Regions from separate parts of the Burkholderia sp. APQ4-4ca genome, predicted to be linked through region 1. Evidence: riboswitches for the same ligand, from Rfam matches in the RefSeq annotation. Region 1 holds a riboswitch; each other region holds the start of a gene.
What was found. A riboswitch is a leader RNA that binds a small molecule or an ion and turns the genes downstream of it on or off. The one in region 1 is predicted to bind cobalamin.
Positions count from the first base shown of each region.

Region 2: another riboswitch for cobalamin. It lies ahead of cobW (cobalamin biosynthesis protein CobW); the one in region 1 lies ahead of AC3IFE_RS07540 (TonB-dependent receptor domain-containing protein).
Region 3: another riboswitch for cobalamin. It lies ahead of cobG (precorrin-3B synthase); the one in region 1 lies ahead of AC3IFE_RS07540 (TonB-dependent receptor domain-containing protein).
Region 4: another riboswitch for cobalamin. It lies ahead of AC3IFE_RS10480 (FecCD family ABC transporter permease); the one in region 1 lies ahead of AC3IFE_RS07540 (TonB-dependent receptor domain-containing protein).

Region 1 is NZ_JBYQCG010000072.1:330,360-337,411, forward strand. Features, by position in the region: gene AC3IFE_RS07535 (TetR/AcrR family transcriptional regulator) at 1-504, opposite strand, end outside; gene AC3IFE_RS07540 (TonB-dependent receptor domain-containing protein) at 632-2,560, opposite strand; cobalamin riboswitch at 2,778-2,970, opposite strand; gene AC3IFE_RS07545 (threo-3-hydroxy-L-aspartate ammonia-lyase) at 3,202-4,176, opposite strand; gene AC3IFE_RS07550 (helix-turn-helix transcriptional regulator) at 4,229-4,867, opposite strand; gene AC3IFE_RS07555 (YbaK/prolyl-tRNA synthetase associated domain-containing protein) at 4,864-5,385, opposite strand; gene AC3IFE_RS07560 (isocitrate lyase) at 5,789-7,052, shown strand, end outside.
Region 2 is NZ_JBYQCG010000059.1:187,502-194,553, reverse strand. Features, by position in the region: gene AC3IFE_RS02675 (magnesium chelatase ATPase subunit I) at 1-192, opposite strand, end outside; gene cobN (cobaltochelatase subunit CobN) at 189-3,998, opposite strand; gene cobW (cobalamin biosynthesis protein CobW) at 4,005-5,093, opposite strand; cobalamin riboswitch at 5,422-5,685, opposite strand; gene AC3IFE_RS02660 (EAL domain-containing protein) at 5,768-7,052, opposite strand, start outside.
Region 3 is NZ_JBYQCG010000059.1:204,914-211,965, reverse strand. Features, by position in the region: gene AC3IFE_RS02765 (cobalt-precorrin-5B (C(1))-methyltransferase) at 1-57, opposite strand, end outside; gene cbiE (precorrin-6y C5,15-methyltransferase (decarboxylating) subunit CbiE) at 57-1,328, opposite strand; gene AC3IFE_RS02755 (hypothetical protein) at 1,452-1,793, opposite strand; cobalamin riboswitch at 1,895-2,085, shown strand; gene cobG (precorrin-3B synthase) at 2,193-3,554, shown strand; gene AC3IFE_RS02745 (precorrin-8X methylmutase) at 3,547-4,173, shown strand; gene AC3IFE_RS02740 (precorrin-2 C(20)-methyltransferase) at 4,170-4,904, shown strand; gene cobJ (precorrin-3B C(17)-methyltransferase) at 4,901-6,622, shown strand; gene AC3IFE_RS02730 (chitinase) at 6,987-7,052, shown strand, end outside.
Region 4 is NZ_JBYQCG010000086.1:1,508-8,559, forward strand. Features, by position in the region: gene lgt (prolipoprotein diacylglyceryl transferase) at 7-903, shown strand; gene AC3IFE_RS10455 (SIMPL domain-containing protein) at 1,041-1,781, opposite strand; gene AC3IFE_RS10460 (EVE domain-containing protein) at 1,964-2,425, opposite strand; RNA gene ssrS (6S RNA) at 2,496-2,677, opposite strand; gene AC3IFE_RS10470 (cell division protein ZapA) at 2,759-3,073, opposite strand; gene AC3IFE_RS10475 (ATPase) at 3,070-3,420, opposite strand; cobalamin riboswitch at 3,575-3,823, shown strand; gene AC3IFE_RS10480 (FecCD family ABC transporter permease) at 3,982-4,980, shown strand; gene AC3IFE_RS10485 (ABC transporter ATP-binding protein) at 4,977-5,795, shown strand; gene cobT (nicotinate-nucleotide--dimethylbenzimidazole phosphoribosyltransferase) at 5,857-6,912, shown strand; gene AC3IFE_RS10495 (adenosylcobinamide-GDP ribazoletransferase) at 6,926-7,052, shown strand, end outside.

The DNA of each region.
Region 1 (7,052 bases):
GCTGCGCGACCACGACGCGTCGGCATCCGGCGCGCTGTGCGAGAAGCCGCCGGCGCTTTCGAGCGTCACGTAGCCCATGAAGAAGCCGCCGAGCAGGCGGATCGCATGCACGTGCTCGGCATCCGGCAGCGCGTAGCCGCGCAGTACCGCCGACGTCATCCTGACGAGCTGCCCGCCCGCGCTCGCGGCGGCGCGCTCGGCGCTCACCAGATGACGGGCGGCGGCGAAGCGGCCCGGATGCGCCCGTGCGTAGTCGCGATAGACGTTCGCGAGCGCCGCCAGCGCGTCCTTGCCGGTGCGGCCGACCAGCGCGGCGGTGGCGCGCTCGGCCAGCTCCTGCAGCGCGAACAGCGCGATGCGGCTCTTGAGATCGTCGAAGCTCGGGATATGGGAATACAGGCTTGCCAGCTTCACGTCGAAATGCCGCGCGAGCGCAGCGCCGGTAAGCTGCTCGAAGCCGGTTTCATCGGCGAGCTGCGCGCCGGCTTCGACGAGTTTGTCCACGGTAATGCCGGCACGCGCCATGACGAATGCTATGAAGATTAGTTAAAAACCTAATTCTATTAGCTTTCATCGCGATGTCAATTTCGCGCGCGTGCCGGGTGGCGCGTTGCGCCGATGCGTGGCGCCGTCAGAACGTATAACTGACCTTGCCGAACGCGGTGCGCCCGAGCGTGTTGTAGCCGTACGCGGTCATGTACTGGCGACCGAACAGGTTCGACAGCGACGCCGACACCGTCAGGTGCGAATTGATCCGGTACGACGCGCGCAGGCTCACCGTCAGGTACGACGCCAGATACTGCCGGTTGGCCGGATCGTCGAACGTCGAGCCGCCGTACAGCAGCGACGCGCCCGTGCTCAGCGCGTGCAGCTTCAGTTCGTCCCACGTGTGATCGACGTTCAGGCTGACCGTCTGGCGCGGCCGGCGGCTGAGCCACGTCTGGTTCGTTTCGTCCTGCGGATTCAGGATGCCGACCGCGACGCTGACCGGCGTCGAGCGGCCGATCGTTCCCTTGTACGACAGGTCGATGCCGCGAATGTGCGAACGGCCGATGTTCATCGGCGAGAACGTCGCCGGGTTGTATGCGATCAGGTTGTTGACGCGCGTGTCGTAGATCGCCGCGGTGAACGTGCCGTACGCCGTGTTCGCATCGAGCGCGGCCTCGACCGACGTGCTGCGTTCCGGGCTGAGGTTCGGATTGCCGTAGCCCGGGTAGTACAGGTCGTTGAAGGTCGGCAGGCGGAACGCATTGCCGTACGACATGCGCGCCGTATAGACCGGCGTGATCGCCCACGACAGCGCGGCATTGCCGGTGTTCACCGCTTGCCCGGCGATGATCTCGTGTCGGCCGGCGACGAACATCGTCACGCGGCCGAGCGTCGCCGACTGATGCAGCGAGAACGCGGAATCGTTGCGCGTCGGCACGCCGCCGGGAATGTCGACCGGCAGGAATGCCTGCTCGCGCGTGAAGTCGTACGCGAGCTTCGATTCGCCCGACAGCGGCAGGCCGAACAGGTGAAACCCGTGCTCCTGATGGGTCAGCGATGTCGACGTGCTGATCCGCTGCGAATTGATCTGGTCGGTCGCGAGGGCGGGGTTGTCGGCGTAGATGAACTGGCGGTCGTTCGCATAGCCGAACGACTGGTCGAACTGCGTATCGGGCGTGATGTCGAGATGGAACGCGACGCCGGTCGTCAGCTGGTGATCGAGTTCGCGATTGACGTAGCCGCTGTTGTCGTAGGACAGATCGGAGCGGTGGTACAGCGCGAACGTCGAGATCGACCAGTTGTCGCGCGCGTAGCCGAGCCGCGCGTCCAGATCCTGCGCGTGATACGGATTGCGGCCGTCTTCGTGGCCGTAGAAGAACGGCCGCGTCGCATCGATGCCGGTCGTGTTGTAGTCGTGCAGCCCGAGCGAATAAGTGAGCCCGCCGAGCGCGGCCAGCGGCCCGGTCGACGGCACCGTGCCCGACGTGCGGAACTGCGTGTCGAACGTCTTGTTCGAGCCGCCGCCGAACGACACGGTGGTCCGGTTCGGCTGGCTGGCGGCGCGGCGCGTGAAGAGTTGCACGACGCCGCCCATCGCGTTGTTGCCGAACGACGCGGCGGCCGGGCCGGAGATCACCTCGACGCGCTCGAACGCTTCGGTCGGCAGGTCCGCCCACGGCGCGATGCCGGTGGTCGGCGAGCCGATCCGGATGCCGTCGATGAACACGGCGACCTGGCTCGCCGACGAACCGCGGATGCTGACCGACGCGGACGAGCCCGGCCCGCCGTTCTGCGTGACGGTCACGCCCGGCAGCGTCGCGAGCGCCTGCGTGATGCTCGGGTCGGCGGGTGACAGCCGGTCGAGATCCTCGCGCGTGAGCACCTGCGTCGACGCGTAACGGCGGTCGAACGATTCGGGCAGGTGCCGCGTGTCGGTCACGCTGATCGTCGGCAGGTCGGCGCCTTCCGCAGGCCCGGCGGGCTGCGCGAGCGTCGTGTCGCCGGCGGCATGGGCGAGCGGGGAAAGCAGCGCGGTGGCGGCGGACGTGGCGAGCAGGTGACGAACGTTCATGAGGCGGCGGAACAAAGTGTGTGACGTGTACGGCGATCGCGGGCGGAGAGCGGGCAGGTTGGGGGTGCCGACGGCGCGTCGGTGCGACGCTTCCGGTCGGGAAGCGGATTCGGGAACGATGGACATCTGATGGATCCTGAGGTCGGGTCGTCCATGCAACGGGCGACCGCCGGGGGCGGTGCCAGGCGCATCGGGACACCCCGCCCGGTGCGGCTGCGTGGACCTCGGGTCGATGGCAGGTCTCCTGGCTCGCGGGTCGTCATCCGTGCAGGCCTTCCCGGTTTCCCAGTGGCATGCGGTGGCACGGATTCGCCGCTCACAGTTGCGGGGGCAGCCGCAGATTCGGGGCGTTGCCCCTGCTGCGTTCCCTTTTGATCCCGTCTCCGGGAACCATCAGCGCGCAAGGGTAATGGCGTGCGCTCGGGCACGTCAATCGTCCGGCCGCGCGCGGATGCGAAAAAACGTCATTGCCCGGCGGCGGCTTTCCAAATCCTTTCGTTCGAGGTGGGCGGGCAGCGTTTCATGTCCGAGGAAACGGCCGGATTCACACGCATGCCGCCGCGCCGGAACTAGCCGCCGTCGTTCCGTCGCTCTTAGGGCCAACGGCGGGCGCGTGCCGTTATCGATGCGCGCCGCGTCGCTCAGGCCGGCGCCGACACCAGCGCGCAGAAGTTCTCGAGATCGACGTTGCCGCCGCTGATCACCACGCCGACGCGCTTGCCCTGCAGCGCATCCTTCATCCGGCGCACGGCGGCGAACGACAGGCAGCCGGTCGGCTCGACGACGATTTTCATGCGCGTGGCGAAGAAGCGCATGCAGTCGACGAGTTCCGCGTCCGTCGCGGTGAGGATGTCGTCGACGTCGCGGCGCAGGATCGGGAACGTCAGGTTGCCGAGGTGCTGCGTCTGCGCGCCGTCGGCGATCGTGCGCGGCGTGTCGATATGTACGATCGTGCCGGACCGGAACGATTGCTGCGCATCGTTGCCGGCTTCGGGCTCGACGCCGTACAGCTTCGCATGCGGCGACAGCGCACGCGTGGCGAGCGCGGTGCCCGACAGCAGCCCGCCGCCGCCGAGCGGCGTGAACACCGCGTCGAGCGGGCCGACTTCGTCGAACAGTTCCTTGGCCGCGGTGCCCTGGCCGGCGATCACGTCCGGGTGGTCGTAGGGCGGCACCAGCGTGAGTCCGTGCTTCTCCGCGAGATCGTGCCCGATCTGCTCGCGATCCTCGGTGTAGCGGTCGTAGGTCACGACGTTGCCGCCGTAGCCGCGCGTCGCGGCCATCTTCGCGGCCGGCGCGTCCTGCGGCATCACGATCGTCGCGGGAATGCCGAGGATGCGTGCCGACAGCGCGATTGCCTGCGCATGGTTGCCCGACGAGAACGCGACGACGCCGTGGCGTCGCTGTTGCGCGTTGAAGCGCGACAGCGCGTTGAACGCGCCGCGGAACTTGAAGGCGCCCATGCGCTGCAGGTTCTCGCACTTGAAGAACACCTGCGCGCCGAGCGCGTCGTCGATCGTCCGCGACGTCATCACCGGCGTGCGGTGCGCGTGGCCTTCGAGCCGGGCCGCGGCGGCGGCGACGTCGTCGTACGTGGGGAGAGCGGAAGCGTTCATGGTTGCTCGAGGATGGAAAAAGTCGGTCGACGGGAATGCGGGGCGCGCCGCGTCACTTCGCGTCGTTGTAGACGGTGGCGCGCGACACGCCGAGATGCTGCGACACGATCTCCATCGCGCGGCGCACCTCGAGGAAGCCGTCGGCCTTCAGCGTCTGCATCAGCTCGCGGCGCTGGTCGGTCTTCAGCTCGCGCGGCGTCGTCGCGAGGCGCGTCGCGAAGGTGTCGATGCGTTGCCGGATCGCATCCGCGCCGGCCGGGTCGAGCGTTTCGACGACGGCTTCGCCGTCCGTGCGGCAGAACTGGTTCAGCATGCCCTGGAAGCCGCGGAACAGCGTGACGTCGGCATTCATGCACAGCGCGGCCACATAGCGCCCGGTCGAATCCTTGATGCCGATCGACGTGCTTTTCGCGGTGCGGCCGTCGGCGAAGCGGTTCGGGTAGTTCGCGAGCACCTGCGGGAAATCGTCGTCGGCGATGCGGGCGAGGCCGAGCTCGGTCGCGGGATCGCCCACCGCGCGCCCCGACAGGTTGTTGTGGATTGCGAGGATCGCGTGCTCCGGCGTGCGCAGGTCGTGCACGACGACCTCGGTGAACGGCGCGAACATCTCGCCGAGCCCTTCGGCGATGCGCTGCACCTGTTCGATCAGCGATGCCTGCTCCGACAGCAGCGGTTTGCGGTTTGTACTCATGCGGGGTCCTGGGGGGCTTGTGGGTCCGTCGTTTCCGGCCGCGTGATGTCGGCCAGCAGCGGGCGTGCGATCCGGACGTAGTCGGCCGCGTCGAGCACGACCGAGCGATCGAGGCGGCCCGCGTTGAACGCGATTTCGGCGTTGCGCTCGACCAGCGCGGGATCGACGACGAGCGTCACGTTCGTATCGAACACGAACGGCGGCACCGCGCCCATCACGCAGCGCGTGACGGCGGCCGCGACGTCGGGCGACGCGAGCGTCGCCTTGCGCCGGCCGACCGCATCGGCGACCTTGCGGAAGTCGATTTTCAGATGGCCGGGGATCACCGCGAGCGCGGCGGGGTCGCCGCCACCCTTGAACGTGCAGAGCATCGCCTTCGCGCCCTGTTCGGGGCGGGTGCCGCGCAGCGCGGCGATCGCGTCGGATTTGCCTTCCGCCGGATGCTCGAGCACGCGAAAACGCGCGCCGGACGTCGTCAGCAGTTCGCACAGCGTGTCGAAAACGGGAGAGTCGTTCATGTCGCTCCGGGCAGGCGGGCCGATGCGTCGAGGCGTCGGGTCAAAGAATCGTCCAAGTATAGACGTTTTGTCATTGGTATGACAAAGAGCGCCGGACGTCGTGGCGTCAGTGTGCTCGAATCGCGCCGATTCTTCAGCAGCCGAAAGGCCGTTTCATATGGCGGGATTCAGGCCGGATTCCCGCCGCCGCGTTTTACCGCCGCTTGAAACCGTGTTTTGCATCGCAAAAACGACCAGCTATCTCATTGAAAAATAACGGAAATTTATATCTTATGTCTTATATAAGACTTGGCCGAAAGCGCGCCGGACAGGATTACTATTAAGTCCATGCAGTTCGCTTCGTCACACGCGGCGGGCACGCTGAACCCTTTACTCAAATGCGCTTCGTTCCCAGGAGATAGACATGTCCCAATATCAAGACGACATCAAGGCAGTGGCTGGCTTGAAGGAAAACCACGGCAGCGCGTGGAATGCCATCAGCCCCGAGTATGCGGCCCGCATGCGTGCCCAGAACAAGTTCAAGACCGGCCTGGACATCGCGAAGTACACCGCGAAGATCATGCGCGCCGACATGGCCGCGTACGATGCCGATCCGTCCAAGTACACGCAGTCGCTGGGTTGCTGGCACGGCTTCATCGGCCAGCAGAAGATGATCTCCATCAAGAAGCACTTCAACAGCACCGAACGCCGCTACCTGTACCTGTCCGGCTGGATGGTCGCCGCGCTGCGCTCGGAATTCGGCCCGCTGCCGGACCAGTCGATGCACGAGAAGACCTCGGTCAGCGCGCTGATCCGCGAGCTGTACACGTTCCTGCGCCAGGCCGACGCCCGTGAGCTGGGCGGCCTGTTCCGCGAGCTCGATGCCGCGAAGGACCCGGCCGCGAAGGCCGCGATCCAGCAAAAGATCGACAACCACGTCACGCACGTCGTGCCGATCATCGCGGACATCGATGCCGGCTTCGGCAACGCGGAAGCAACCTACCTGCTGGCCAAGCAGTTCATCGAAGCGGGCGCGTGCTGCATCCAGATCGAAAACCAGGTGTCGGACGAGAAGCAGTGCGGCCACCAGGACGGCAAGGTCACGGTGCCGCACGAGGATTTCCTCGCGAAGATCCGTGCGATCCGCTACGCGTTCCTGGAGCTGGGCGTGGACGACGGCATCATCGTCGCGCGTACCGATTCGCTGGGCGCGGGCCTGACCAAGCAGATCGCCGTGACCAACACGCCGGGCGACCTGGGCGATCAATACAACGCGTTCCTCGATTGCGAAGAACTGTCGGCCGACCAGTTGGGCAACGGTGACGTCGTCATCAAGCGCGACGGCAAGCTGCTGCGTCCGAAGCGCCTGCCGAGCAACCTGTTCCAGTTCCGCGCCGGCACGGGCGAGGCGCGTTGCGTGCTCGACTGCATCACGTCGCTGCAAAACGGCGCCGACCTGCTGTGGATCGAAACCGAAAAACCGCATATCGCGCAGATCGGCGGCATGGTCAGCGAGATCCGCAAGGTGATCCCGAACGCGAAGCTGGTGTACAACAACAGCCCGTCGTTCAACTGGACGCTGAACTTCCGCCAGCAGGCCTACGATGCGATGAAAGCCGAAGGCAAGGACGTGTCGGCTTACGACCGTGCGCAGCTGATGAGCGTCGAATACGACGAAACCGAACTGG
Region 2 (7,052 bases), on a different contig from region 1:
CCCTTCCGGCAACAGCTCCGCGAGGCCGCGCGCGGCGGTCGATTTCGCGGTGCCGCGCGGGCCGCTGACGAGCACGCCGCCGAGCGACGGGTCGATCGCGGCAAGCAGCAGCGCCTGCTGCAACGCGTCCTGCGCGACGAGGGCCGCAAACGGAAAAACCGCGCGGGCGCGGTGCGTCGTCGGATCGGTCATCGCCGTTCTCCTTCCTGACGTTGTTCGCTGGCGAGCCAGATCGCTTCGATCCGCTCGCGATAGTGGCCCGGCTGCTGCCACAGCCCGCGCTGCATCGCTTCGACGAAGCGTTCGCAGATGCCGTGCAGCGCCTTCGGGTTGTGCCGTTCGAGGAACGCGCGGGTGGCGTCGTCGAACAGGTACGCGTCGGCGACGAGCGCGTACTGGTGATCGGACAGCACACGGGCGGTCGCGTCATAGCCGTACAGATAGTCGACGGTCGCGGCGAGTTCGGCCGCGCCCTTGTAGCCGTGACGCTTCACGCCGTCGAGCCATTTCGGGTTGACGACGCGCGAGCGGATCACGCGCGCGATTTCCTCGGGCAGCGTGCGCATCTTCGGCGCGACCGGGTTCGCATGGTCGCCGTGATAGATGCTCGGCTGCTGCCCCGACAGGTGCCGCACGGCCGCCGTCATTCCACCCTGGAACTGGTAGTAGTCGTTCGAATCGAGGATGTCGTGCTCGCGGCTGTCCTGGTTCTGCACGACGACGTCGATCGTCGCCAGCCGCTCGCCGAACACGTCGGGCGCCGCGTCGCCCGCGCTGTTCTGCGCGTACGCATGGCCACCCCATTGACGGTAGGCATCCGCGAGATCGGCGTCGGTCTGCCAACGGCGCTGGTCGATCAGGTCCTGCAGGCCCGCGCCGTAACTGCCCGGGCGTGCGCCGAACACGCGCCAGCCGGCGCGGCGCCGTGCTTCATCGGGCGCCACGCCCTGCGCGACCCACTTCTCCCGTTCGCGCTCGATGCGCGCGCGGATCGGGTTCAGTGCCTCGGGCTCGTCGAGCGCGGCGACCGCCTGCACGGCCGCATCGAACAGGTGCATCAGGTTCGGGAATGCATCGCGGAAGAAACCCGACACGCGCAGCGTCACGTCGATGCGCGGCCGGTCGAAGATCTCGATCGGCAGGATCTCGAAGTCGGTCACGCGATGGCTGCCGTGCGCCCATTTCGGCCGCACGCCGAGCAGCGCGAACGCCTGCGCGATGTCGTCGCCGCCCGTGCGCATCGTGGCCGTCCCCCACACCGACAAGCCGATCGCGCGCGGATAGTCGCCGTGATCCTGCAGATGGCGCTCGATCAGTTGCTGCGCGGATTTCAGGCCGAGCGACCAGGCGGCCTGCGTCGGCACCGCACGCGTATCGACCGAGTAGAAATTGCGGCCGGTGGGCAGCACGTCGGGACGGCCGCGCGACGGCGAGCCGCTCGGCCCCGGCGGCACGAAACGGCCGTCGAGCCCGCGCAGCAACTGGCGCATTTCCTCGCCGCCGCACGCGTCGAGCGCGGGCAACAGCGTCGAACGCACGCGTTCGATCACCGCGAGCGTATGCGGCCATTCGCCGGGCGGCGGCATGTCGATGCCTGAATCTTCCGAAGCGGCCCCGCACACGGCGTTCAGCCAATGCTGCGCAAGCCGTTCGAGCCGCTCGCGCGTATCGCCCGCATGACGCCACGGCGACGCGTCGAGCGTGTGCAGCACGGCCGGCCGCGGCCCCGTCCACGGGGCGGCCCAGTCGGCCGAAAGCGGGTCGAAATCGTCGCCGAGCGCGAGATCGCGCGCGAGCGCGCCGATCAGCCCGGCCCGTTCGCCCTTGCCGTCGCCAACCGGGAAGCGTGCGAGCGCGAGCAGCGTGTCGCGCCGCTGGCGCTCGACCGGCGACGCGCCAAACACGTGCAATCCGTCGCGAATCTGCGCTTCCTTCAATTCGCACAGCCACGCATCGACGCGCGTGAGCAGCGCATCCTCGTCGCCCGCATCGCGCGGCGGCGACACGCTCAGTTCGTCATGCAGACGATGCTCGGCGATCGTCGCGAGGATCGTCTTGCGCAGCAGCTTCGCGCGCCGCGCATCGACCATCAGCGCTTCGTAGTACTCGTCGACCTGCCGTTCGAGATCCTGCAGCGGGCCGTAGTTTTCCGCGCGCGTGAGCGGCGGCATCAGGTGATCGACGATCACGGCCTGCGCGCGGCGCTTCGCCTGGCTGCCCTCGCCCGGATCGTTGACGATGAACGGATACAGGTGCGGCAGCGGCCCGAGCGTCAGGTCGGGCCAGCACGCGTCGGACAGCGCGACGCTTTTGCCCGGCAGCCACTCGAGATTGCCGTGCTTGCCGAGATGGATGACCGCGTCGACGCGATACGCATCGCGCAGCCAGAAATAGAACGCGAGATACGCGTGCGGCGGCACGAGGTCGGCATCGTGGTAGCTCGCATAGTCGTTGTCGTCGCGTGAGCGCGACGGCTGGATGCCGACGAACACGTTGCCCGCGCGCCAGCCGGCGATCGTGAAGCGCTGTTGCCGCAGCGTCGGGTCGGCTTCGGGCGGCCCCCAGCGTTCGTTCAGCGCGTCGCGCACGGCCGCCGGCAGCCGCGCGAAACGCGCGACGTAGTCGGCCAGCGCGTAACTCTGAAACGCGGGACGCAGCGTGCGCACGGCGGGATCGTTGGTCACGCCTTCGGTGAGTTGGGCAATCAGTGCGTCGCCGTCGGGCGGCAGGTCGGCCACCGTATAGCCCGCATCGCGCAGCGCCGCGAGCACGCGCAGCGCGGAGGCCGGCGTGTCGAGCCCGACGCCGTTGCCGATCCGCCCTTCGCTTTGCGGATAGTTCGCGAGAATCAGCGCGATGCGCTTGTCGGCGTTATCCAGCGTACGCAGCCGGCACCAGCCGCGCGCGAGCGCCGCGACGAACGCGATCCGCTCCGCGTCCGGCTGGTAGCGCACGACGTCGACTTCGGTGTGCGGGCAACGATACGCGAGCCCCTTGAAGCTCACCGCGCGCGTGACGATGCGCCCGTCGACTTCGGGCAGCGCGACGTGCATCGCGATGTCGCGTGCATGCAGGCCCTGGTTGTCGGCCACCCATGCGTCGCGGTTGCCGCCGGACAGGATCACCTGCAGCACCGGCGCGTCGCCGGCCAGCACGTCGTGCTCGGGGCTGTCGATCGCGCCGGCCGCGAACGCGGTGGTGTTCAGCACGAGCGCGACGCCGTGCGTATCGCACAGCTGCGTGATGACCTCGCGGCTCACCGCGTCCTTCAGCGACGTCACCGCGATCGGCAACGGATTCAATCCTTCGTCGACGAGCGCATCGGCCAGCGCCTCGAACACGGCCGTGTTCGCGGCCTGCCAGTGCGCGCGATAAAACAGGATCGCGACGACCGGCGCGTCGGGCGTCCAGCGCGGCCGCCAGTCGTCGACGCTCGCGCGGTCACGCGCCGGGTGATACAGCGCGGCGGCCGGCAGCGGGCGCGGCGGTTCGGGTGCTTCACCGAACCCGAGCGTGTGAAACGCGATGCTGCGCAACAGCGCATCGGCGTTGTGCACGCCGCCTTCGCGCAGGTAGCGCCACCACAGCCGGCACAGCTCGGCCTCGACCGTGCTCTTCGCGACGAGGTTCGGATCCTCCTGCAGGTCGCCCGAGAACATCGCGAGCTGCTGCCCGCGCTTCGACGCGAGCGACACGGCCTGCTCGATCCCGTACGGCCAGTACGCTTCGCCGCCGAGATGATCGATCACGACCGTCTTCGCGTGGCGCAGCACGTCGTCGACGTAGAAATCGACCGACGCCGGCTGCCGCAGGAACGTGACGTTCGCGAGCCGCACGCTCGGGAACCCGGCCGGCAAGTGCGGCACGACGCTCGCGAGCAGCGACAGCGTCGTGTCGGCCGAACTCAGGATCACGATGTCGGCCGGCTGCTGGTCGATCCGGACGACGCCTTGCGTATCGTCGACGAAGCCGCCCGGCGTGGTGCGCAACAGATGCATCGTGCGTTACGCCTGTTGCGGCTCGGCCGCGCACGCGGCGTCGAACGCGCGTTGCAGCGCGGCCGCGTCGAGATCCTCGCCGATCAGCACGAAGCGGCTCGCGCGCGTTTCGCCGTCCTGCCAGCGGCGGTCGAAATAGCTGTCGAAACGGCGGCCGACGCCCTGGATCACGAGTCGCATCGGCGCGCCGGGCAGCGCGGCGAAGCCTTTCGCGCGATAGATCGTGTGCGTTTCGACCACCCGCTGCAACGCGGCGATCGTCGCTTCGCGCGTGCCGGCGTCGCCCGACACCACGACCGAATCGAAATCGTCGTGATGGTGGTCGTGATCGCCGTCGTCGGCCGAGCCGTGATGGTCGTGACGCAGGTGGATCGTCTCCTCCGACGCCGATTCGAGGCCGAGCAGCATCGCGAGATCGAGCTCGCCGCGCGTCGCGCGCACGATCTTCACCTGCGGCGGGATTTCCTCGCGGATCGCGGTTTCGATCTGCGAGAATTCGGCGTCGCCGACGAGGTCGGCCTTGTTCACGATCACGAGATCGGCCGACGACAGTTGATCGGCGAACAGTTCGTGCAGCGGCGATTCGTGGTCGAGGTTCGGATCGGCGCGACGCTGCGCGTCGACGGCCTGCGGGTTTTCCGCGAACTGGCCGCTCGCGGCGGCCGGCCCGTCGACGACGGTCACGACCGCGTCGACCGTGAAGCTGTTGCGGATCGTCGGCCAGTTGAACGCCTGCACGAGCGGCTTCGGCAGCGCGAGGCCCGACGTTTCGATCAGCACGTGATCGATGTCCGCGCGGCGCTCGACGAGCGCTTCCATCACCGGATAGAACTCCTCCTGCACGGTGCAGCACAGGCAGCCGTTCGCGAGTTCGTACAACTGGCCCGAGGCCTCGCCCTGGGCGCCGTCGGCATCGTCGCAGCCGATGCCGCAGCCCTTGAGGATTTCGCCGTCGATGCCGAGCTCGCCGAATTCGTTGACGATCACCGCGATGCGGCGGCCTTCGGCGTGCTGCAGGATGTGCCGCATCAGCGTCGTCTTGCCGCTGCCGAGAAAGCCCGTGACGATCGTGACGGGCAGCTTGCGTAGGGTCATGGTAGGTCCGGTGTCGAAGAGGGAATCAGGACGGGATCGTCGCGTCGGGGGCGGCGCGGCCATTCACGGGGCGGTACGCGGGAAGGTCGCCGCGCAGTCCGGCCGGACAGCCGCGGGACGGGCGGAACAATGGATCGGGCATGGTGCTTCCTTGCGAACGGTCGACATCGTGAATGCCAACACGGCTGCCGCCTGCCTCGCCCGCGTCGCCTGCCGTTCGCCGCGCCGGTCGCGCACGTGCGTGCGGCGGCAGATGGGCGGAGCAAGCATCGAACACCGGGCGTCGGGCCGGCTGCGGCCGTGGACGATGCGCCGCCTCCCCGCGGCGCTGAACCCCAACGTTTAGGCCGGTATCCGGGCTGACGAACACGCCGCTTCGCCTTCCCGGATGCGCGGCATCCAGTGGCGGTCGTCCGCATGCGCGGGGCATGCGGCGAAGCGGCGCTGCGTGGCGCTTGCGCGCGACGCGTTCGCTTACCGTTGCGGGGGCAGCACAGGTTGGCTCGACTGCGGTGCAGGCAGGCTCCCTGTTTCCCGTTTAACTGCACGCGCCGGAGCGGCGCGCGCGAGCACCAAAACGCGTGCGAGTGTAGGCGGCGGGGCCGGGAGCGTCAAGGCGAGCCGTGCGGGAGTCCATGCGAGCGCGGGTCGCGGCCGGGTTTTCGGTCCGATGCTCAGCCCGTTCGCAGCGATTGCGCCGTGATCGCGCCTTGCAGCGCTTCGACCGTATCGGGGCGCCCGAAATACCAGCCCTGCGCACAGACCGACTGCCCCGGCATGTCGAGCATGTGCGCCTGCTCACGGGTCTCGACGCCCTCGAAGACGACGCCGACCCCGAGCCGGCGGGCAATCGCCAGGATCTCCGGAATGATCGAGGTGCCGTCGTGCTGCGGCGTGGCCGGCAGCAGCGAACGGTCGACCTTGATGTAGTCGATCGGAAGATGCTGCAGCAGGCTCAGGCTGGAGTAGCCCGTGCCGAAATCGTCCATGTAGACGGGATGCCCGAGGTCGCGCAATTGCCGAAGCGCCGGCACAATTTCCGGCAGTTCCACGGTCGACCGTTCGGTCAGCTCGAAACCGACATGCTTGCGCGGCAATCCGGCCGGCCAGCAGTTGTCCAGCGTCGCCATCAGGCTGCCGTCCCGCAACTCGGGCGCGCTGATGTTGACGGTCACGCGAAAGTCCGGCGCGTTGTCGAACAGCGCACGCATCTCCCGCAGGACCGTGCGCACGACGAAGGCCGTGACGTCGACGATCATTCCGGCGCGTTCCGCCTCGGCAATGAACACGTCGGGTGCGGCCGGCCCGTCGATCCAGCGGATCAGCGCTTCGGCGGAGACGATCCGTGACGACGCGCCCAGCGCGACGATCGGCTGATAGCGCAGGACAAATTGTCCGTTTGCCAGTGCTCGACGTATCTGCGCCGCAAGCGCGGCCCAGCGTCGGTGCAGCATCAGCGCCCCGAGCCCCAGGCAGCAGCCCGCCGCGCCGCCGGCGATCCCCAGCAGCCAGGCGGCGTGCCGGCTGGCGTTGGCCAGCGCTTGCGGCGTCACGACGACGATGGCGCACACCGGCACGCGGGCCGAGCAGAACGATTTGCCGTCCCGAAACCCCGGCACCTGGCCGGCATCGACGTACGCCGGGACACCGCGCGCGTCGAGCCCGATGACGCGCGCGGTCGGGTGGCCGCTGAGCCCGATCAAGTAGTGCAGGCCTGACGGCGGCAGTACCCTGAAGGCGTCCAGATCCATCAGCAGGTTCGCCCGCCTTCCCGCGACCACGAGCCCCAGCGTGTCGGGGCTCGACAACAACGGCACGGTCCAGAAGGCCGACATCGTGTCGGTCAGCCGGAATGGCTGCCGCTTCGGAGAAAAGGGCCTGGGCAGCATGCCCAGCATCGTCGTGCAGAGCAGAGCGGCGCCCGACCGGCGTCCGACGTCCTTGACGTACTTCGACCGC
Region 3 (7,052 bases), on a different contig from region 1:
GCCGGTCGTGTAGCCGAAGCGCAGCGGCGCGGGCTGTTCGGGGGTTTCGTCGCGCATCACGCGTCCATTGGGTTCGACGGATTCGACATATTCGACGAGCCGGCCGCGTCGGCTGCGTCTGTCGTGTCGGGTTTGCGCACGTCGTACAGCGTGACCGGCAGCGGTTGCCGCCACGTGTCGAAACGGCCGAGCGGTTCGGCGTGCGCGAGCGACACGCGCGTGAGCGTGCCGCCGTGCGCATCGCGCCACGCGGCGAGCGCCATCTCGCCTTGCAGCGTCACCGCGTTCGCGACCAGCCGCCCACCGGGTTTCAGCGACGCCCAGCACGTGTCGAGCACGCCGGGCGCCGTCGCGCCGCCGCCGACGAAGATCGCGTCGGGCGCGGCGAGCCCCGCGAGCGCATCGGGCGCACGGCCTGAAACGAGTTGCAGGCCCGGCACGCCGAGCGTATCGCGGTTGTGTTCGATGAAGCGCTGCCGTTCCGCATGCGCTTCGATTGCGATCGCCTGGCAGGATGGATGCGCGCGCATCCATTCGATGCCGATCGAGCCGCTGCCGGCGCCGACGTCCCACAGCAATTCGCCGGCCGCGGGCGCGAGGCGACCGAGCGTCATCGCGCGCAGGTCGCGCTTGGTGAGCTGGCCGTCGTGGCGGTACGCGTCGTCGGGCAGCCCGGGCGTGAGCGCGCGGCGCGGTGCGTCGGGGCTCGCCCGACAGTCGAGCGCGACGAGATTGAGCGCGGCGGTTTCGTCGATGTTCCAGTCTTGCGCGAGGCCGTCGATCCGCCGCTCGAGCGGGCCGCCCAGATGTTCGAATACGCTGATGCGCGTCGGCCCGAAGCCGCGGGCGGCGAGTTCGGCGGCGACCGCGGCCGGCGTGCGGCCGTCGGCGCTCAACACGAACAGGCGCCGGCCCGGCAGCAGGTGGCGGGCCAGCGTCGCGAGCGGACGCCCAACGAGCGAGACCGCACCGACGTCCTGCAGCGCCCAGCCCAGGCGTGCGGCCGCGAGCGACAGCGACGACGGCGCCGGCAGGACGCGCCATTCGTCCGGGGAAAGCTCGCGGGCGAGCGTCGCGCCAACGCCGAACAGCATCGGGTCGCCGCTCGCGAGCACGCACACGGGCGCGCCGCGGCGCGCGAGCAGCCCCGACAGGTCGAACGGCGACGGCCATGCTTCGCGCGCGGCGCGCAGCCGCGCGGGCAGCATGTCGAGATGCCGTTTCGCGCCAACCACATGCGTCGCGTCGAGCAACGCGCGCCGCGCGTGGCGCCCGAGCCCCGCGTAACCGTCGTCGCCGATGCCCACTACCGTCAGCCACGCCGTCATGCACCCTTCCCCATCGTTCGATTTCATACCGTGTGTAGCGATGCGCAGCCGCCGAGCTGCCGCGCATCGATCCGTTTCCGTGCCGCGGCATTGGCGCCACGGACGATGCCGCCACGCTCCTGGTCAGCCGCGCGGCGTGCCGCCGATCCACATCACCATCGCCAGATACAGTCCGGCGATCGCCGCGACCAGCAGCCAGCCGAGCAGTAGCCATGCGAGCGGTCGCACGCCGCCTTTCCTGAACAGGTAGGTTCCACCTGCCGCGATCGGCGCCGCGAGGCCGGCGAGCCCGACATTCTTCGGCCATTCGGCGGACGGCGCAAACGGAATCAGCATGCCCGCGAGCATCATCCATGCGGGGAGGCCCAGCAAGGCCAGTGCGATTCCGATGCCGAACAGCTCCGTCCTGCCGAGTTTCATCATCGCGGATACCGGCGTCGCGCCGATCGAATGTCGAGCCGCCAATCGTACCATCCGCGCAACCGCACGCCGGTCGTCACAGCCATGCTGCGACACCGTTGCAGCGCACACCGCCGATGCAGGATCGCCGCGAAAATCGGGTATCCTACGGCCGTTCGTTCGCCGGTGCCCTTCGGGGCCGAAGAGGGAACACAGGGCGCACCGCGCGCCGCTGTGGCTGCCCCCGCAACTGTAGACAGCGAGCCGATCTCCCCCTCATGCCACTGGTTTCACCGGGAAGGCCGGGAGGAGGCGCCGACCTGTCAGCCAGGAGACCTGCCGGCCAGAAAGTGCGTGCGTGCCAGTCGGCGTCGGGCGGGGTGTACCGATGCGTTGGCCGCGGCGCCACACTGTTCCGGTATCCCGTTGAGTTCCGCCCCCGATTCGATTCCTGCGTCGCCCGTCGTGCGCCCGTCGGCTTGCCCGGGGCTCGTGCGCGTGGTCGCGGCCGCCGACGGCGGGCTGTGCCGGATCAAGTTGCCGGGCGGCCGGCTCGACGCGCGCCAGGCGCGCGCGATCGCCGCCGCCGCGCGCCGGTACGGCTCCGGCGAGATCGATGCGACCAATCGCGCGAATCTCCAGTTGCGCGGCATTCGCGACGGCGCGGCCGATGCGCTCGCGCGCGCGCTGCTCGATGCGGGGCTCGGCCCGCGTACGAGCGCCGACAATACCGCCGTCGATGCGGCCGCGCTCGCGGCGAGCGACGACGTCCGCAACGTGTTGCTCAGCCCGCTCGCCGGGCACGACCCGGCCGCGCTCGTCGATAGCCGTGCGCTCGCCGTGCCGCTGCTCGACATGCTCGCGAGCGAGCCGCGCCGCGGCGAACTGTCGCCGAAATTCTCGATCCAGCTCGACGGCGGCGAAGCGGTCGCGGCGCTCGATCATCCGCACGACATCTGGCTCGCCGCGTGGCGTCGCGGCGACGGCGCGGTACGTCTCGCGGCGGGGCTGGCCGGCTGTCCGCCGGTGGCGCACCACGACCGGCCCGCGTCGGTCGACGTGTCGATCGATCAAGGCGTCGCACTGGTTCGCGCGCTGTTGCTCGCGTTCCTCGATCTCGCGCCGGCCGACGTCGCGCGGATGCGCGCGCTGCTGTCGACGTGCGGCGAACCCGCCCTGCTCGAGCGCGCGCAACGCTACCTGCCCTTCCCGCTCGCGGCCGATCCGACGCTCGCCGGCTGGCGACGCACGCGTGCCGACCCCGCGTCGCGTTTCGGCGCATACCCGTCGCGCGACGCGGCGCGCTGCAGCGTCGGCGCGCAATTCGCGCTCGGGCGGCTCGACGCGGCGCAACTGGAGCGGCTCGCCGCGCTGGCCGAAGCCGACGGCGACGGCACGCTGTCGATGACGCCGTGGCAAGGGGTGTTCATGCACGGCGTGCCGAACGAGCGTGCGGCGGCGACGCGCGAAGCCCTCGCGTCGCTCGGCCTCGTGTGCGCGGCGTCCGACCCGCTGGCGACCCTCGTTGCCTGCACCGGCAGCGCGGGCTGCGCGAAAGCGCGCGCCGACACGAAACACGACGCGCGCGTGCTTGCCGCGCGCATCGGCCATCCGCTCGACGTGCATCTGACCGGTTGCGAACGCCACTGCGCGCTGCCGCACGCTGCCACGCATACGCTCGTCGCGGTGGCGCCCCAACACTACGACCTTTATCGGCGCGACGCGGCCGCGGGCCTCGGCGCCCCGCTCGCGCGCCGTCTGACGATTGACCAGGCCGCGGTCCGACTCATGGACGCGCGGCGCAGCCAGGACACCACCGATGCTTGACTACATTCGCGACGGGCAGGAAATCTACCGCCAGTCGTTCGCGACGATCCGCGCCGAGGCCGACCTGTCGCAGGTGCCGCCCGATCTCGAGAAACTCGCGGTACGCGTGATCCACGCGAGCGGGATGGTCGACGTCGTGTACGACCTGCGTTTTTCCGTCGGCGCCGGCACGGCCGGCCGCGCGGCGCTCGCGGCCGGCGCGCCGATCCTGTGCGACGCGAGAATGGTCGCCGAAGGCATCACGCGCGCGCGGCTGCCCGCGGCCAACCGCGTGATCTGCACGCTCGGCGAGCCGGAGGTGCCCGACCTCGCGCAACGCGTCGGCAACACGCGTTCGGCCGCCGCGCTCGAACTGTGGCGTCCGCATCTCGCGGGCAGCGTCGTCGTGATCGGCAACGCGCCGACCGCGCTGTTCCACCTGCTCGACATGATCGATGCCGGCGCGCCGCGCCCCGCGCTGATCCTCGGTTTCCCGGTCGGCTTCATCGGCGCGGCCGAATCGAAGGCGGCGCTCGACGCCGACAGCCGCGGCGTGCCGTACGTCACGCTGCTCGGCCGGCGCGGCGGCAGCGCGATGGCCGCCGCCGCGGTGAATGCGCTCGCGACGGAGGTCGAATGACGCGCGTGCGTGGGCGGCTGTTCGGCGTCGGGGTCGGCCCCGGCGATCCCGAGTTGATGACGATCAAGGCGCTGCGCGTGCTGCAGGCGGCGCCGGTGGTCGCGTATTTCGTCGCGAAGGGCAAGAAAGGCAACGCGTACGGCATCGTCGAGGCGCACCTGCTCGACGGGCAGACGCAACTGCCGCTCGTCTACCCGGTGACGACCGAGGCACTGCCGCCGCCGCTGTGCTACGAGACGGTGATCGCCGATTTCTACGACACCGCGGCCGAGATCGTCGCCGCGCACCTCGATGCAGGCCGCGACGTCGCGGTGATCTGCGAAGGCGACCCGTTCTTCTATGGCTCGTACATGTACCTGCACGACCGCCTCGCGCCGCGCTACGAGACCGAGGTGATCCCGGGCGTGTGCGCGATGCTCGGCGGCACGGCCGTGCTCGGCCAGCCGCTCGTCTATCGCAACCAGAGCCTGTCGGTGCTGTCGGGCGTGCTGCCCGAGCACGAACTGCGCGAGCGGCTCGCGCGGGCCGACGCGGCCGTCGTGATGAAGCTCGGCCGCAACTTCGACAAGGTGCGGCGCGTGCTCGACGCACTCGGGCTCGCGAAGCGCGCGCTGTACGTCGAGCGCGCGACGATGGCGAACCAGCGCATCGTGCCGCTCGACGAAGTCGATCCGATAGCGTCGCCGTATTTCTCGCTGCTCGTCGTGCCGGGGGAAAAATGGCAAGGATGACGACGCCGCCCGCGATCGTGATACTCGGCGCGGGCGCGCTCGATACCGCGCGACGTATCCAGGCGCGTTACCCGGGCGCGCGCGTGCACGGTCTCGCGTCGCGCGTCAACGCCGACGTGCCGTTCGACGAACTCGGCGTGCATCTGCATGAACTCTATGCGCGCGGCTCGCCGATCGTCGCGCTGTGCGCGGCCGGCATCGTGATCCGCTGCCTCGCGCCGGCGCTCGCCGACAAGGGCGTCGAGCCGCCGGTGCTCGCGGTCGCGGAGGACGGCTCGGCCGTCGTGCCGCTGCTCGGCGGGCTGACGGGCGTCAACGTGATCGCGCGCGAAATCGCCGAATGCGTGGGCGTCGCGCCGGCGATCACGACGAGCGGCGAACTGCGCTTCGGCGCGTGCGTGCTCAATCCGCCGGAAGGCTATGCGCTCGCCGATCTCGCGCAGGGCAAGCGCTTCGTGTCCGACCTGCTCGCGGGCGCGTCGCCGCGCCTCGACGGCGCCGCGCCGTGGCTCGACGACGTCGCGCTGCCGCGCGATGCCGCGGCCGCACACGCGATTCGCGTGACGCCCGATGCGTGGCGCGGCGCGCACGACGAACTCGTGATTCATCCGCGCAGCGTGGTGGTCGGCGTCGCGGCGGATGCCGTGCATGCGGACGAAGCGCTGGCCGCGCGCATCGCAGCCTCGCTCGACGCCCAGGGCCTCGCACGGCTGGCGCTCGCGGCCATCGTCGCGCCCGCGTCGGCGATCGGCGAACCCGCGCTGGAAGAAGCGGCGCACACGCTCGACGTGCCGCTGCGTTTCGTCGATGACGATAGCGATCCCGATCGCGACACGCCCGCGGACGCCGCCACGCTGCTCGGCCGCGCATTACGCGTCGCCCACACACTGCGTGAAGCATCGAACGGCCTCGCGTGCGCAATCGCATCCCATCCGGTCGATCCGGCCACGCTCGGCCGCGCGCGCGGCCGCCTGACGGTACTCGGCCTCGGTCCAGGCGGCGCCGCCTGGCTCACGCCGGCCGCGCGCGCCGCGCTCGCGGACGCGACCGACATCCTCGGCTATACGACCTACGTGAACATGGCCGGCCCGTTTCGAGCGGACCAGCGCGTGCACGGCACCGACAATCGCGAGGAAATGCAGCGCGCGCGCCATGCGTTCGAACTGGCGGCCGAGGGCCGGTGCGTCGCGGTCGTGTCGTCGGGCGACCCCGGCGTGTTCGCGATGGCGGCGGCCGTGCTCGAAGCGCTCGATGAAGCCCGCAACCCGCACTGGGCCGCGGTCGACCTGCGCGTGGAGCCCGGCATCTCGGCGTCGCTCGCGACGGCCGCGCAGGCCGGCGCGCCGCTCGGCCACGATTTCTGCGCGATCTCGCTGTCGGACAACCTGAAGCCGTGGGACGTGATCGAAACGCGTCTGCGGCACGCGGCGCAAGCCGATCTCGTGATGGCGTTCTACAACCCGATCTCGCGCGCGCGGCCGTGGCAGCTCGACCGGGCGCTCGACATCGTGCGCGCGCATCGCGCGGCCGAGACGGTGGTCGTGCTCGGCCGCGACATCGGCCGGCCGGGCGCGACGCTTTCGACGACGACCCTCGGCGCGCTGCGCGGCGACCAGGTCGACATGCGCACGATGGTGATCGTCGGCTCGTCGACCACGCGGCGCTTCGCGATCGGCAACGCACGCGAATGGGTCTATACGCCGCGCTGGTATCGCTGAACGCCGCTGCGCCCGCCGGTTGCGCATACCTACCGCATCCGACGGCATTCGCACGAATGTGAACGCACAGGCGTGCGAGCGAGCCGTTCATCGACATGCCGGCGCGTCGCCGGTTCGCTGGAACCGGTCCATCCGCGCGGCGTCGTGCGATCGATCGGAAAAAATGCCCTCCGCGCGTTTCGATATTCGACCGAATCGGCAAGTTCGTTACGTATCGAGAATCGAATAACAAAAAGAAGAACACCTAAGTTTCCTATTCGACGCGAATCCTCCAAGATAGGCACGCCGCCGGCGGGACACGTGCTTTTCCCGCCGGCGACGATACGCAGGCCAGCGTATCCCTCTTCCACTTGGAGAACACAGAATGAACAACAATGTGTTGCCGCGTTTCATTCCGCGTGCGTTTGCCGCGGGTTGTCTGCTCGCGATG
Region 4 (7,052 bases), on a different contig from region 1:
TAACCCATGATCATTCACCCGAATTTCGACCCCGTTGCGATCCATCTCGGGCCGCTGGCCGTGCGCTGGTACGGTCTCATGTATCTCGTCGGCTTCATCGCGGCGATCGTCGTCGGTCGCATCCGCCTGAAGCTGCCGCACGTCGCCGCGCAGGGCTGGACCGCAAAGGACATCGACGACATGATGTTCTACGGCGTGCTCGGCACCGTGCTCGGCGGCCGGTTCGGCTACGTGCTGTTCTACAAGGCCGATTTCTATTTCTCGCATCCGCTCGACGTGTTCAAGGTGTGGGAAGGCGGCATGTCGTTTCACGGCGGCTTCCTCGGCGTGACGCTCGCGATGGTGCTGTTCGCGTGGCAGCGCAAGCGGCACTGGCTGCAGGTCACCGATTTCGTCGCGCCGATGGTGCCGACGGGGCTCGCGGCCGGGCGGCTCGGCAATTTCATCAACGGCGAGCTGTGGGGCCGCGTGACCGATCCGACGGCGCCGTGGGCGATGCTGTTCCCCGGCGCGATGCGCGACGACGCGGCATGGCTGCCGAAACATCCCGAGCTTGTCGAGAAGTGGCATCTCGCCGACGTGTTCATGCAATACCAGATGCTGCCGCGCCATCCTTCGCAGCTCTATGAAATCGCGCTCGAGGGGATCGCGCTGTTCTTCGTGCTGTTCCTGTTCGCGCGCAAGCCGCGGCCGATGGGCGCGATATCCGCGCTGTTCCTGATCGGTTATGGCCTCGCGCGTTTCACGGTCGAGTTCGCGCGCGAGCCCGACGACTTCCTCGGCCTGCTCGCGCTTGGCCTGTCGATGGGGCAGTGGCTGTCGCTGCCGATGATCGTCGCGGGTATCGCGCTGATGGTGTGGGCGTATCGCCGCCGCGCGGCGAACGCGAATGCGGCTGCTTGAAGTGGACGCATGAGGTGGCCGCATGACGCGGTATCGATGCACGCGCGATCGGCGTGCGCATCGGCTACCCGGATGCACATGAAAAACGCCGGCCCGAGGGCCGGCGTTTTGCGTTTCCGACAACGGCGCGATGCGCGTTACTTCATCTGCACGGAGCCGTTGACGGTGACCGACACGGTGGCCTTGCCGCCTTCGACCGCGATCGGCGCGCTCATCTTCGCGCTGTCCATCGGCGCCGCGGCCATCGCCATCATGCGCGGGTACGGCTGCACGTTGCGGCCGCTGCCGACGTTCACGTCGCGGATCGTGTAGCTGTTGTAGCCGAACGCCTTCGCGGCTTCGTCCGCGCGGGCGCGGAACGACTTGATCGCTTCGGTCGTGAGCTTCTGCTCGGCCGTGCGCTGGGCTTCCGGCGACAGCGAGAACTCGACGTTCGCGACTTGCATCAGGTTCGACAACTGGCCTGCCAGCTTCGATGCCGCGGCGAAATCGCGCGATTCGAGCGCGACTTCGGTGCGGCCGCGCCATGCGGAGATCTTGCCGTCGCGATCGGTGCTCGGATACACCGAGAACGCGCCCGTGTGCGCGGTGACGCCCGACACGCCCTTCGCCTGCGACAGCGCCGCATCCGCGCGCTGGTTCAACTGCGCGGTGAGACTGCCCGGGTCCTTGGCCTGCTGCTCGTAGAACAGCGTGATGTGGATGATGTCCTGCGGCACGTCGGCGCTGGCCTGCGACGAAAGCGACAGCACGCCGGCCGGCTCCGGAAAGTGCGGGTTCGCGGCCTGGGCGTGCGCGGCGGGCGACGCGAGCGTCAGCGCGACGGGAACGGCGGCGGCGAGGGCGAGCGACAGCGCGAGAGCGGATTTCTTGGTCATTGTTGGACTCCTTGTGCGAGGGCGCGCACGCGGATCACGCGTGCGCGACGCGGGCGTACCGCGCGACGAAAAAAACGACAGCCGGCCCGATCGGCCGACAGCGGTTGCTTAGGCCGCGCGAAAGCATCGCGAGTTCCGTGACGGCCGTGCGTACTGACCAGATTTGACGTTTTGGCCGGTGCCTACTTCATCAACTTTTCGGTGATGAACCGCCATTCCGCGCGCGTGACGGGCGTGATCGACAGCCGGTTGCCGCGGGCGAGCACGCGCATGTCGGCGAGCTCGTCGTGCTCGCGCAGCGAGGCGAGCGGTACGAGCGGCGACCTCTTCACGAAGCGCACGTCGACGAGCAGCCAGCGTGGCGCTTCCTGTGTCGATTTCGGGTCGTAATAGGGGCTTTTCGGATCGAACTGCGTGGGATCGGGGTAGGGCGTGGACGACACTTCGGCGAGACCCGCGATGCCCGGTTCGGGGCAGCTCGAGTGATAGAACAGCACGCCGTCGCCGATCTTCATCGTGTCGCGCATGAAATTGCGCGCCTGATAGTTGCGCACGCCGGTCCACGGCAGCGAACGCTGCGGTGCGTTGGCGAGATCGTCGATGCTTGCTTCGTCCGGTTCGGACTTCATCAGCCAGTATTGCATGGTCGTGATCGACGCAAAAAGAGGCTGCTACAAAAGAAAACGGCACCGGGAGTTGCCCGATGCCGTTGGATAGGCCCCCGCCTTGGCCGCTAGGCCGGCATCCTGAACCTGAGGTTCAGAATTGGTCGCAGTTAGCAGCACTTCGGGTACATCAGACAGAGTGACGCGCGCGCCCGTGCTACAAATTTCCGCAACCGTGCACATGGCATTGGTTCAAGGAATATATGACCTTGGCGAACCAGGCAGGGAAGCTGACTGAACTGTGTTTCGATGCGCCAATTTGACCACCGTTGACCGTCGAGATCAAGCGGAATCGACGCATCGTTTGAAACGTTACTGCGTCTCGTGCTGTGCGAGCACCGCGCCGAGTTGTTCGTTCATCTGGTGCATTGTACGACGGATTTCTTCCGCCGGAAATGCTTCACCGTGCCGCACGCTCGTTTGCAACCGCAGCAATTCCGACGCGAGCGACAGCGCCGCCATCACCGCGATGCGATCGGTGCCGCGCACCGAGCTGTTCGAGCGGATTTTCGACATTTCGGCATCGACGCGCGCGACCGCTTCGAGCAGCGCCGCTTCGGTCTCGGCCGAACAGGCGAGCCGATAGGCCTGACCGAGAATCGAGACTTCGATCTGCTTGGTGCTCATGCATGTTCTCCGTGGCTGGCCGCATCATCGCCATCCGTGCGCGCTTGCGCATCGAGCAGGTCGAGCTGGTTGTCGGCTTGCTCCGCGCTCTTCGAGCGCGGCAGCTTTTCGAGAATCGCGTTCAGTTTTACCTGGGCGTCGTCGATCTTCGCCGACAACGTGTCGCGCTCGGCCGCGAGCGCATTGCGTTCGTCGCGCAGCTGCGCGAGTTCCGCGCGGACCGTGTCCGCTTCCGCGCGCAATTGCGCGACCTGCTCCTCGAGCGCGAGCCGTTCCGAGTGATAGCGCTTGTTCAGCGAAATCAGACGGCCAATATTTTGAGACAGGGTTTCGAGTTCGTTGAGCATTTGCTGCGTCCTCTAAAGACCCAGCATTTTAGCGCGGAATACCGCCCAATCCGACATCTGTAACGTTTCCAGTCGTAACACCCCTGCTTCTTGCCGCGAATCGGCGCTTCCCGCGCGAGTCCGGATGCTTCCTTGACGCTCGCGCGACCGGCTCCTAAACTGGCGCCGCCTCGGTGCTCGCGCGCAGGACGCGCGGTTAAACGGGAAGCAGGGTGCGGGCTCGAGGAGCACGCCAACCTGCGCTGCCCCCGCAACGGTAAGCGGCCGCGTCGCGTGACGCAGGCCGGCTCGGGCGCGTTTCGCGTGCAGGTCGCACGCGGGCGCGGGCCACTGCGCATCATTGCGCGGGAAGGCGAGCCGGACCGCCGCCAGCCCGGATACCGGCCGAGACGGGGAGCCCGCACGGGCTCCATGACGCGCGGCCTGCGGGGAAGCGGGGCGCGCAATGTTCACGGAACGTTCTTCGATGCCGACCCCAATCGTCCGCCACGCGCCCATGTCGCGCGCGGCCGGCTACCGCCAGCGGATGCGCCGCGCGTCGTGCGCGCGGCCGTGCGCGGCATGAACGCCGCGCGCGCCGGCGTCATCTGGGCCGCGCTGGGCGCCGTGGTCGCGCTGCTGTTCGTCGCGTCGCTGTCGATCGGCAGCGTGCCGATGTCGCCGTGGCAAGCACTCGCATCGCTCGTGCCGCACGGCGGCGACACCCTGTTCGCCGATATCGTGCGCACGCTGCGCCTGCCGCGCGCGCTCGCGGGTTTCGCGTGCGGCGCGCTGCTCGCGCTGGCCGGCGCGTTGTTGCAGGTGCTGCTGCGCAATCCGCTCGCGGAGCCGTACGTGCTGGGCGTGTCGGGCGGTGCGGCCGGTTTCGCGCTCGTCGCGATGATCGCGGGCGGCGCGTGGTGGCTCGTCGACGCATCCGCGTTCGCCGGTTCGCTCGTATCGGTCGCGCTGGTGCTCGGTCTCGCGAGGCGGGAGCTGTGGCGCGGCGAATCGCGCGACGCGTCGCCGCGGCTGCTGCTCACGGGCGTCGTGATCGCGGCGGGGTGGGGCGCGCTCGTCACGCTGTTGCTGTCGCTCGCGCCCGACGCGCGGTTGCGCGGCATCATCTTCTGGCTGACGGGCGACCTGAACGGCGCGACGGCGCCGTGGTTCGCGTGGGGCGCGCTGCTGCTGAGCGCAGGCGTCGCGTTGCCGGCCGCGCCGCAACTGAACGTGCTGCTGCGCGGCGACGCGAGCGCGCTCGCGCTCGGCGTGCCGGTCGCGCGCCTGCGCGTGCGGATCTATCTCGTCGCGTCGCTGGCCGCCGCGGCCGCGGTCACGACGGCCGGGACGATCGGTTTCGTCGGCCTCGTCGTGCCGCATGCGTTGCGGCTCGCGTTCGGCAACGACCAGCGGATGCTGCTGCCGGCCGCGATGCTCGCGGGCGGCGGCGGCGTGATGGCGGCCGACCTGCTCGCGCGCACCGCGATCGCGCCCGCGCAATTGCCGGTCGGCGTCATGACCGCGTTGATCGGCGTGCCGACGTTCCTGTGGATGCTGCTGAGGAGGCCGATGCGATGACGGGCGCCGCAGTACGGAATGCCGCCGCCGGCGACATGCGCTACATGGCCGTCGACCTGACGCTCAAGGCCGGCGCGCGCACGCTGCTCGACCACTTCACGCAGGTGTTCCGCCCCGGCGAGATCTGGTGCGTCGCCGGGCCGAACGGCGCGGGCAAGACGACGCTGCTCGCGACGCTCGCGGGACTGCAGCCGCCCGCCGCGGGACACGTCGAGATCGACGGCCGGCCGCTTGCCGCGTGGCGCCCCGAACACCTCGCGCAGCGCCGCGCACTGATGCCGCAGCAATTGCACGATGCGTTCAGCGCGACCGTGTTCGACACGGTGCTGCTCAGCCGCTTTCCGTATCTCGGCGGCTGGGGGTGGGAGCGCGACGGCGACCGCGCGGCCGCGCGCGATGCGCTCGCGACGTTCGACCTGAGCCTGCTCGCGTCGCGCGACGTGATGTCGCTGTCGGGCGGCGAGCGGCAGCGGGTCGCGCTGGCCGCGACGCTGTGCCAGGATGCGCCGTTGATGCTGCTCGACGAACCGCTCGCGCATCTCGACCTGCATCACCAGATCGACTGCCTGACGGCGCTGGCCGCCTGGCTCGCGGCAGGCCCGCGCACGGTGATGTTTTCGTGTCACGACCTGAATCTCGCACGGCGTTTCGCGACGCATGCGCTGTTGCTCGACGGCTGCGGCCATGCGTGGGCCGGCCTCGTGCACGACGTGCTGACGCCGGAGCGCGCGAGCGACGCGTTCGGCTATCCGCTCGTGCTGATCCGCGAGAACGGCCGCGATGCGCTGCTGCCGGCGTGGCCCGCGCGACAATGATCTTTCCCGTTCCGAATTTTCCGATGCGCGGCGCATGCCGCCCCCACCACACGGCTTCCCGATGACCATTTCGACCCAATTCCCGCCCGCGATCGCGCCGCTCGACGACGCGCTGCGCACGCGCCTGCAGCACGTGATCGACCACAAGACCAAGCCGCCCGGCAGCCTCGGCCAGCTCGAGGCGCTCGCGCTGCAGATCGGCCTGATCCAGCGCACCGAGCGGCCGGGCGTGCAGCGTCCCGTGACGATCGTGTTCGCGGGCGATCACGGGATCGCGGCCGAGGGCGTCAGCCCTTATCCGCAGGCGGTGACGGCGCAGATGGTCGCGAACTTCCTCGCCGGCGGCGCGGCGATCAACGCGTTTTCGGGCGTCGCGCAGAGCACGCTCGAGATCGTCGATGCGGGCGTCGCGTCGCCGCTGCCGCTGTCGGACCGGCTGGTGTCGCTGCCGGTCGCGCGCGGCACGCGCAACTTCGCGGCGGAACCGGCGATGACGCGTGAAGAAGCGATGACGGCGCTGGCCGCGGGCGCGGCGCGCGTCCGCCTGCACGCGTCGCTCGGCACGAACGTGATCGGCTTCGGCGAGATGGGGATCGCGAACACGTCGTCGGCCGCGTGCCTGATGAGCCGGTTGCTCGACGTACCGATCGACGCATGCGTCGGCCGCGGCACGGGCCTCGACGATCAGGGCCTCGCGCACAAGCGCGCGGTGCTCGGCCGCGCGCTCGTCAAGCACTCGCATGCGATCGCGCCGCTCGACGTGCTCGCGACGTTCGGCGGCTTCGAGATCGCGATGATGACGGGCGCGTACCTCGCGGCCGCGAGCGAGCGGATGACGATCCTCGTCGACGGCTTCATCGCGACCGCCGCGCTGCTCGTCGCCGAGCGCATCGCGCCCGGCGTGCGCGACTATTGCGTGTTCTCGCATACGTCGCACGAGGCCGGCCACCGGCGCATGCTCGAGCATTTCGGCGCGAAGCCGCTGCTCGCGCTCGACCTGCGGCTCGGCGAAGGCACGGGCGCCGCGCTCGCGCTGCCGCTGGTGCGCGCGGCCGCCGCGTTCCTCAGCGAGATGGCGAGCTTCGAATCCGCCGGCGTCGACGATCGTGACGCCTGAGCGCGCGCGCGGCATGCGGGCCGAACTGCGCTACTTCTTCGTCGCGCTCGGCTATTTCACGCGCGTGCCCGTGCCGCGCTCGATCGGCTACACGGCCGGCGACCTCGACCAGGCCGCGCGCTATTTTCCGCTCGTCGGCG